DNA from 2 places in the Vibrio cholerae genome. Region 2 is predicted to be linked to the other one. Evidence: predicted binding sites of a transcription regulator. Region 2 holds the regulator's gene; the other holds the start of a gene.

Region 1 (4,872 bases), 1.3 Mb from region 2:
CCGAAGCTAGTCATACCGATGATGCGACCACCAAAGCCAACGTACTTGTACCAGAAGTCGGCAATGCCCGCTTCAATCGCGATACGTTTGGTCACTGCCGCTGGCAGTACTGCTTCACGGTAAGCGGCATCTTGCTTATCAAATGCATCGGTCGATGGCATAGAGACCACGCGAACCGCTTTGCCTTCGGCGCTCAGTTGCTCGTAAGCGGCAACCGCGAGTTCCACTTCAGAGCCGGTCGCAATCAGGATAAGCTCAGGTTGACCTGAACAGTCTTTCAGGATGTAACCACCTTTAGCGATGTTCGCGACTTGCTCTGCACTGCGTGGTTGCTGCGCGAGGTTTTGACGCGAGAAAATCAGCGCAGATGGCGCATCTTTACGCTCGATGGCCAGTTTCCATGCCATCGCTGATTCCACTTGGTCACATGGACGCCATGTGCTCATGTTTGGTGTCATACGCAGAGAAGCGATTTGCTCAACCGGTTGGTGAGTTGGGCCATCTTCACCCAGACCGATAGAGTCATGCGTGTACACTTGGATGTTTTGCACTTTCATCAGTGCTGCCATACGCATCGCGTTACGCGCGTATTCCATAAACATCAGGAAGGTTGCACCGTAAGGGACAAAACCGCCGTGCAGCGCGATACCGTTGATGATGGCCGTCATACCAAACTCACGCACACCGTAGTGGATGTAGTTGCCTGACGCATCTTCTGCTGTCAGTGACTTAGAGCCAGACCACATGGTGAGGTTAGAAGGCGCCAAGTCAGCAGAACCACCCATAAATTCTGGCAGCAGTTTGCCGAACGCTTCCAGCGCATTTTGTGATGCTTTACGCGATGCGATGTTGGCAGGGTTAGCTTGCAGGTTAGCGATAATCTCGCTGGTTGCGGCTTCCCAATTCGCTGGCAGCTCGCCCGCTACGCGGCGTTTGTATTCAGCAGCTTCGGCTGGGTAAGCTTTCGCGTAAGCGGCGAATTTCTCATTCCAAGCGGCTTCTTTGCTTGCGCCTGCTTGTTTTGCATCCCACGCTGCGTAGATGTCCGCTGGGATTTCAAACGGAGCGTGTTCCCAACCCAAGAATTCACGTGCAGCTTTGATTTCATCGTTGCCCAGAGGCGCGCCGTGACAGTCGTGTGAGCCCGCTTTGTTTGGAGAGCCGAAACCGATGATGGTTTTGGTACAAATCAGCGTTGGGCGAGAGGTTTCTGCTTTCGCCGCTTCAATCGCAGCGTTAATCGCATCTGCATCGTGACCATCAACCGCAGGGATGACATGCCAGCCGTACGCTTCAAAACGTTTTGGCGTGTCGTCTGAGAACCAGCCTTCTACGTGACCGTCGATAGAAATACCGTTGTCATCCCAGAATGCAATCAGTTTGCCAAGGCCAAGTGTGCCTGCTAGTGAACACGCTTCGTGCGAGATACCTTCCATCAAACAGCCATCACCCATAAACACATAAGTGAAGTGGTCAACGATGTCGTGACCCGGTTTGTTGAACTGCGCCGCCAGAGCTTTTTCAGCAATCGCCATACCTACGGCATTGGTGATGCCTTGGCCGAGTGGGCCAGTGGTAGTTTCGATGCCCGGTGCGTAACCGTATTCTGGGTGACCCGGTGTTTTGGAATGCAGTTGACGGAAGTTTTTCAAATCGTCAATCGACAGCTCGTAACCGCTCAGGTGCAGCAGCGAGTAAATCAGCATAGAGCCGTGGCCGTTAGACAGCACAAAGCGGTCGCGGTCAGCCCAATTTGGGTTTTGCGGGTTGTGGTTTAAGTGTGAACGCCACAGCACTTCGGCGATATCCGCCATGCCCATTGGGGCTCCCGGGTGGCCAGAGTTAGCTTTTTGAACGCCGTCCATGCTCAGGGCACGGATAGCATTGGCAAGTTGTTTGCGAGAAGACATGTCGACTCCTAAATGGGAAGTAAGCGAAATGAATGGATGCGGAAAATCAGTGGCGGCTATTGTCGCAAAGCCCCCCTGCTGCTGCAAACGATTTACTGGTGCTTTGCTCCGATTTTGTCACACTTTTTAGCACATTCTCGCTTTGTAGTGGCAAAGCTGACTTTTTTAAGCAAACGTTTGGTTATGCGCTAAATAGAAAAAGAGCTTGTAATTTGAGCGCCCGACACTAGAATAGCCGTCTAGATGTAGAAACGCCTACAAAATGTACGAAATTGATCGATAACGTCATTACCTCTAAGCGACTCAAACCATAGGTCGGGAAGAACTGAGACGTTAGCGAATAACCACAAATATTGGAGCTATCATGGCGATTAAGCACTTGTTTACTTCAGAATCGGTATCAGAAGGCCATCCAGATAAAATTGCAGACCAGATCTCTGATGCAGTGTTGGACGCGATTTTTGAGCAAGATCCTAAAGCTCGCGTTGCTTGCGAAACTTACGTAAAAACTGGCATGGTGATGGTGGGCGGTGAAATCACGACTTCCGCTTGGGTTGATATCGAAGAGATTACTCGTCAAACCGTTCGTGAAATTGGTTACGTGCACTCAGACATGGGCTTTGATGCCAACTCTTGTGCGGTACTGAACACCATCGGTAAGCAATCGCCAGACATCAACCAAGGTGTTGATAAAGCCGATCCTAAAGAGCAAGGAGCGGGCGACCAAGGCATCATGTTTGGTTATGCAACCAACGAAACTGAAGTGCTGATGCCAGCACCGATCACCTACGCGCATCGTCTGATGCAGCGCCAAGCTGAAGTTCGTAAAAATGGCACGCTGCCATGGCTGCGTCCTGATGCGAAATCTCAGGTGACCTTCCAGTATGACCAAGGCAAGATCGTAGGTATTGATGCTGTAGTTCTGTCGACTCAACACAGTGATTCAATCTCTACCGCAGATCTGCGTGAAGCGGTGATGGAAGAGATCATCAAGCCAGTTCTGCCAGCAGAATGGTTGAGCAAAGAGACCAAATACTTCATCAACCCAACCGGTCGTTTTGTGATTGGTGGCCCAATGGGTGACTGTGGTCTGACCGGTCGTAAGATCATCGTTGATACCTACGGCGGCGCAGCGCGTCACGGTGGTGGTGCATTCTCTGGTAAGGATCCATCCAAGGTTGACCGTTCAGCGGCTTACGCAGCACGTTATGTTGCGAAAAACATCGTTGCGGCGGGTATGGCTGATCGTTGTGAAATCCAACTCTCTTATGCTATCGGTGTCGCGGATCCAACGTCGATCATGGTGGAAACTTTCGGTACTGAGAAAGTGTCGCAAGAGATCATCATTGAAGCCGTTCGCCAGTTCTTCGACCTGCGTCCATACGGTCTGCAAGAGATGCTGAACCTGCTGCAACCTATCTACAAGAAAACGGCAGCTTACGGTCACTTCGGCCGTGAAGAGTTCCCTTGGGAAGCCACCGACAAAGCCGCGCTACTGCGTGACTTCGCAGGTCTAAAGTAAGCATTATTTCAACTCATCGCTGACAAACGGCGAGGATTGCAATACAGTTCAAGGCCCTTTCTCATGAAAGGGCCTTTTTTATGAGTTCGATGACAGAGTTTTTAGAGGTAGACATTCGCTAATGGTTCGTTTTGATCTGCACTGCCAAGCTGAGCAGAAAATCAAACAATGTATCGCTACCGCCAGCGAGGCTTTGCAGCGCCCCTTTAAACTGCCCAAACTCAATTACCGTTTACGTGGACGCGCTGCCGGTAAGGCCTATTTGCAGCTGTGGGAAATCCGCCTTAATCCGGTGCTGTTTGCCGAAAACGTCGATGACTTCCTCCAGCAAGTGATCCCACACGAAATCGCCCATCTGATTACGTATCAGCTTTATGGCCGAGTACGTCCACACGGCGTCGAATGGCAACAAGTGATGAGCCAAGTCTTTAAGCTTGAGCCAAAAACCACTCACACCTTTTCTGTCGCTTCAGTACAGGGCAAAACCTTCCATTACCGTTGTGCGTGTCGTGAATACCCGCTCACCATTCGTCGCCACAATAAAGTGCTGCGTGGTGAAGCCACCTATCGCTGTCAAAGCTGCCAACAAAACTTGATCTACCAAGCCTAACCTTTGATTGGCTGAGACCACTTCTATAGGCTTTGCCTTGCTCTCGCCCAAAACTAACAAAAGCATCAACGACAAAGGCAATTTATGAGTGTTAAACTGATAAAAAACCTACTTATCTACGTCTTTTATGATGATTTTTCGTTTCGTTACCACGCTTGCTGCTAGCTTACCTCTACTCTCCTTTGCCGCCCCCATGTCTTTTAGTCATGCCAAAAATGAAGCGGTGAAGATTTATCGTGATCATCCGGTCTCTTTTTACTGCGGCTGCGAGATTCGCTGGCAAGGCAAAAAAGGCATCCCGGATCTGGAGAGTTGCGGCTATCAAGTGCGTAAAAATGAGAATCGTGCTTCGCGGATTGAATGGGAACATGTGGTGCCGGCTTGGCAATTTGGTCATCAGTTGCAATGCTGGCAACAAGGTGGCCGTAAAAACTGCACTCGTACTAGCCCTGAGTTCAATCAGATGGAAGCCGATCTGCACAACCTCACTCCGGCGATTGGCGAAGTGAATGGCGATCGATCCAACTTCAGTTTTAGTCAGTGGAATGGAATTGATGGCGTCACCTACGGCCAGTGCGAAATGCAAGTAAACTTCAAAGAGCGCACTGCCATGCCGCCAGAGCGTGCTCGCGGGGCGATTGCGCGTACATATCTGTACATGAGTGAGCAGTACGGTTTGCGCCTTTCCAAAGCGCAAAACCAATTAATGCAGGCGTGGAACAATCAGTATCCGGTCAGCGAATGGGAATGTGTGCGTGACCAAAAGATCGAAAAAGTGCAAGGCAACTCGAACCGCTTTGTGCGTGAACAATGCCCGAACTGAGGGGCAG
Region 2 (4,872 bases):
AGGGTTATTCTATTCATATTTGTTAATAACTCGAGAAAAATCGTGAGAAACCTCACTTTTTCTTGATGCAAAGCAAACTTCTTTTAACAGATTAACAACCTATTCTTTTCTTTTCACAAACTGTCACAATCACCGTGATAGCTGTTCATTTTTATGGTTTAGACTAAGCACACATCGATTGGGAGTGCAGAGATGATGCAAGAACTGAAAATCCTCAATGAAAAGCGTGCTGAAATCTATTGGTGGCTGTCGAGCCTGTTTTTTAAAGAACTGAGCGAGCAAGATATTGCTCGCTATCACTCAGCAGAAGTTCGTACTTTTTTAAGCGGGCTCGCTGATGAGCAAAGCTTGAGCCGCGAAGTTAAACACTTGGTCGAGGCGCTCAATCGCTTGCAAGATCGCCAAGATGCACAGCTGGAGCTCGCTGCAGATTTCTGTGATCTCTTTTTGAAATCAGACCGTGATTCCGCCCTGCCCTATGCTTCTGTCTATGCCGATCAAGGTTTACTCAATGGCAAGCCTGCGCAGCAAATGCGTGAGTTACTCAGCGCACATGGGGTTAAGGTTGAACAAAATCTCAATGAGCCCGAGGATCATCTTGCCATCCAGCTCGATTTTTTAGCGCATCTAGCAATCAGTGCTAACCAAATTGAGCACTCAGCACAACTGAGTTTAGCGCTCCAAGCTCAGTCCGACTTCATAAGTCAACACTTACTCACTTGGCTACCTGCCTTTGCTGAACGTTGCACTCAATTTGATGCTTTCGGATTGTACTCAGCCGCCGCTCGTTTAGCGTTAGCCTTTATTCAGCAAGATAAACACTGTCTTGATGAGCTGATCCAAGAGACCCATTAGCCAGACAGGCAAAGCGGAAAGCCAGCCTATTTTATCTATCCCAAACGGCTTCGTGTGGTAGCCAACACCACGGCAGGGTCAAATAGGAAGGGGATAGACGAATTAATTGTGAAATGGCTTATAGTTTGGTGAATGAATTTCGTTGCGACGGAGAGATTTGCAGTCTAAAATCCATCCGCAAACGATAAAAACGAGTAAAAATTTCAACCGCTGTTTCTCGGCGGTTTTTGTTTTTTATTACTTTAGGTTTATTACTTTAGGCATAGTGATTGAAGCGCTTTACGTACGGCATAGTGTTGGACATGTGCTCGCACAGAGTGTGAAGATTCGCTCAGTCTCGCCTTACTTCTGCTGATTAAATCCACCGATGTTATTCGCTGGCAGCAGTCATCGACAGGAACACTCTATGGCTACGATTAAAGATGTGGCACGCCTTGCGGGCGTGTCAACCACTACCGTTTCTCACGTCATCAATAAAACTCGCTTTGTGGCAGAAACCACCCAAGAGAAAGTGATGGAAGCCGTTAAGCAGCTGAACTACGCGCCAAGTGCCGTGGCACGCAGCTTAAAGTGCAATACCACTCGCACGATTGGTATGTTAGTGACGCAATCTACTAACCTGTTTTTCTCGGAAGTTATCGACGGTGTGGAAAGCTACTGTTACCGTCAAGGCTATACGCTGATCCTATGTAACACAGGCGGCATCTATGAAAAGCAACGCGATTATATCCGCATGCTGGCCGAAAAACGGGTTGATGGCATTTTGGTGATGTGTTCAGACCTGACCCAAGAGCTGCAAGATATGTTGGATGCGCACAAAGATATTCCAAAAGTGGTTATGGATTGGGGTCCAGAAACGTCGCACGCCGATAAAATCATCGATAACTCCGAAGAAGGCGGCTACCTCGCGACCAAATACCTCACTGACCGCGGTCACACTGAGATTGCATGTTTGAGTGGTCACTTCGTCAAAGCCGCATGCCAAGAGCGCATTCAAGGTTTCCGTCGCGCGATGGCGGAAGCCAAGTTGACCGTCAATGAAGATTGGATCTTGGAAGGTAACTTTGAGTGTGATACTGCCGTTTTAGCGGCGGATAAAATCATTGCGATGGACAAGCGCCCCACGGCGGTATTCTGTTTCAACGATACGATGGCATTAGGTTTGATGAGCCGTTTGCAACAGAAAGGCATACGTATTCCAGAAGATATGTCTGTCATCGGTTACGATAATATCGAGTTAGCAGAATACTTCTCTCCACCACTGACCACAGTGCACCAACCTAAGCGTCGTGTGGGTAAGAACGCGTTTGAAATTTTGCTAGAACGCATTAAAGACAAAGAACACGAGCGCCGAATTTTCGAAATGCACCCAGAGATCGTAGAGCGCGACACGGTGAAAGACTTGACAAAATCCTAACTTTCTTGACAATTCATAACGCCTATATTTGAAAGCTTGTCACATAAATATGACAAAACATATGTAGTGCGAGTATTATTAGTAGGGCTCATTCTCACATTTGAAATATCAGTATGTGAGAATGACCCAAGAATGATTAATTTTTATCAGGAAAAATGTCACGCACAGGGCAAACCATTCGAAAGAGTGGGACGCAAAGCCTCCGGCCTAAACCAGAAGACGTGGTAGGTAGCGGGGTTACCGATGGCAAAATGCATACACTTTGTTGACTCATCATTGACACTATGAATGCATGCTTTTGCTAATTTTCTCGGACCTGACTTGGTGGCGTATGTAACAATACTCCGAGACTAACAGCATGGATAAACCAGTATTAAAAGATTCAATGCGGCTCTTTGAGCAGCTAGGACGTGTTAAATCTCGTTCAATGTTTGGTGGCTTTGGTATTTTCGTCGACGAAACTATGTTTGCGCTTGTGGTTAACGATACGCTGCACATCCGTGCAGATGACGCCACAATCGAAAAGTATAAACAGCAAGGTTATGAACCTTATGTTTACAAAAAACGTGGCTTCCCCGTTGTAACTAAGTACTACGCTCTACCTGAAGATTGTTGGAGTCATCCAGACTCTATCCTCAATGAAGCGCGTGCAGCACTGGAGGTCGCTAAGGCCGAACGTGAAACTCAAGCACAAGCGAAACCTGATCGTTTGAAAGATCTTCCTAACTTGCGTTTAGCAACAGAAAGAATGCTCAAAAAAGCAGGTATCGACACCGTCGAGTCTCTTCAGACTCTTGGTTCTGTTGAAGCTTATAAAGCGGTTCAACGAACTCACACGGCAGAGGTGAGTTTAGAGTTGCTATGGGCTCTAGAAGGCGCAATCGAAGGTAAACATTGGTCGGTGATCCCACAAAATCGTCGTGATGAGCTATTAAGGCATCTCTGAGTTTCATTTTGAGTTCATCAACGCCTGTAATCATCCTGTGTTTTTACACACCCTATATTTCATAACGCGTCCAAAGTGGCGCGTTATTTTTTTGAAAGAAAAACGGCCTTTGGCCTGTCTTTACTTTTAGGCTCTCTATGTATCTCCAGTAAATTCAGTGACAGACGATATACTTGAGTAATGAGCGATACTCTAATGACTTGGAGTGACAAGTCGGCGGTCACTGTGTGCACCCACATCAAACCAGAGATAGTCTATGGTTGGGTGAAGAATCGTAGCCCACACCGCTGAAGAGCCAAGTAAAACGGGCAATATCACGCCCCACAAACCATAAAGTAATGACTAGGTACTCGAATGTATAAAAAACTCATCATCGCCCTTGTTTTGATTGCCATTGCCGCGCTCTTGGTGACGCAGTTTAGCCAATACCTCACTCTTGATGTTGCGAAAGCCAAACAAGCCGAATTAGCGAATTATATTGATGCCCATTTGCTGCAAGCCGCACTGATCTATTTTGTGGTGTATGTTCTCCTAACCGCATTTTCAATCCCCGGCGCAACGGTCGTGACTTTGTTGGGAGCGGCACTATTTGGCTTTTGGTTGAGCTTACTGCTGGCTTCTTTTGCCAGTACCATTGGTGCCACTCTCGCCTTTCTCAGTAGCCGCTTCTTATTGCGAGATTGGGTGCAAGCTAAATTCGCTGATAAATTGCAAACCATCAATCAAGGTATTGAACGAGATGGCGCGTTTTATTTACTCTCTCTGCGACTGATCCCGATTTTTCCATTTTTCCTGATTAACTTAGTGATGGGGCTAACGCCTATCTCCACTTGGCGTTACTACTGGGTCAGCCAACTTGGTATGCTGCCGGGTACGGCGGTGTATCTCAATGCGGGTACTCAACTGGCGGAAATCTCAAGCCTAGGCGAAATTGTGTCGCTCCCTGTGCTCGCTTCATTCGTTTTGTTAGGCGTATTTCCGATAGTGGTGAAATGGATCATGGGTAAATTTCAGCAGCGTGCCACTCAATCGCCAGTGAAGTAAGTCACTCTTGGTAAAAGTAAGCTAGGAAGGACAATGAAAATCTACACGGCCACTCATCCGCTTGAAGCGCACATGCTGATGCAGCTTTTGCATCAGCAAGGGATAGCGTGTGAGTTGCGTGGAGAAATGCTGTTTGCGCTGCGCGGCGAGATCCCGATGGATTCCAGCAGCGCCCCTTCACTTTGGTTAAAGAAACCGGAGCAACAAACCGCAGCGCAGCAAATCATCCGAGAATTTCTCAATCCCCCACCCGCCGAATGCTGGCAATGCCCAGAGTGTGGGGAGCATCATGAAGGGCAATTTTCCGCCTGCTGGCAGTGTGGTTTTAGCCAAACCGCTCAGTGAGGGATTAACGGATTTGGCGCTGGATAAACTCGATAGAACGCTGATTAAACAGCTCAGGCTGCTCGACATTACATACATGACCGCAGTTTGGGATTTCATACAGCTCACTTTGTGCGTGGAGCGCCACCATCTCTTTCACAGGATGGATGAACATGTAGTCCTTCTCTCCCATCAAATATAAGGTTGGGATCGGCAATTCACGGTCGCGGAAATAACGCATCAGCGGATTCACCTCAGCGGTTAACGTAAACCAACGTTTAAATTC

What was found. Region 2 encodes PurR, which represses purine synthesis genes. Its sites were predicted from a motif close to TNANGNAAACGTTTNCNTNA; they were not measured.
Region 1: a site for PurR is predicted at 2,076-2,095, ahead of metK (methionine adenosyltransferase). Genes of this name have one in related genera too.

The regions. Positions count from the first base shown of each region.
Region 1 covers NZ_CP043554.1:2,473,369-2,478,240, forward strand. Annotated here, with positions in the region: gene tkt (transketolase) at 1-1,910, opposite strand, end outside; gene metK (methionine adenosyltransferase) at 2,275-3,432, shown strand; gene F0316_RS11490 (SprT family zinc-dependent metalloprotease) at 3,554-4,042, shown strand; gene xds (extracellular deoxyribonuclease Dns) at 4,170-4,865, shown strand.
Region 2 covers NZ_CP043554.1:1,182,384-1,187,255, reverse strand. Annotated here, with positions in the region: gene torD (molecular chaperone TorD) at 193-855, shown strand; gene purR (HTH-type transcriptional repressor PurR) at 1,262-2,272, shown strand; cyclic di-GMP riboswitch class I at 2,431-2,517, shown strand; gene F0316_RS05680 (TfoX/Sxy family DNA transformation protein) at 2,631-3,218, shown strand; gene F0316_RS05675 (TVP38/TMEM64 family protein) at 3,573-4,262, shown strand; gene F0316_RS05670 (putative signal transducing protein) at 4,296-4,607, shown strand; gene F0316_RS05665 (alpha/beta fold hydrolase) at 4,612-4,872, opposite strand, start outside.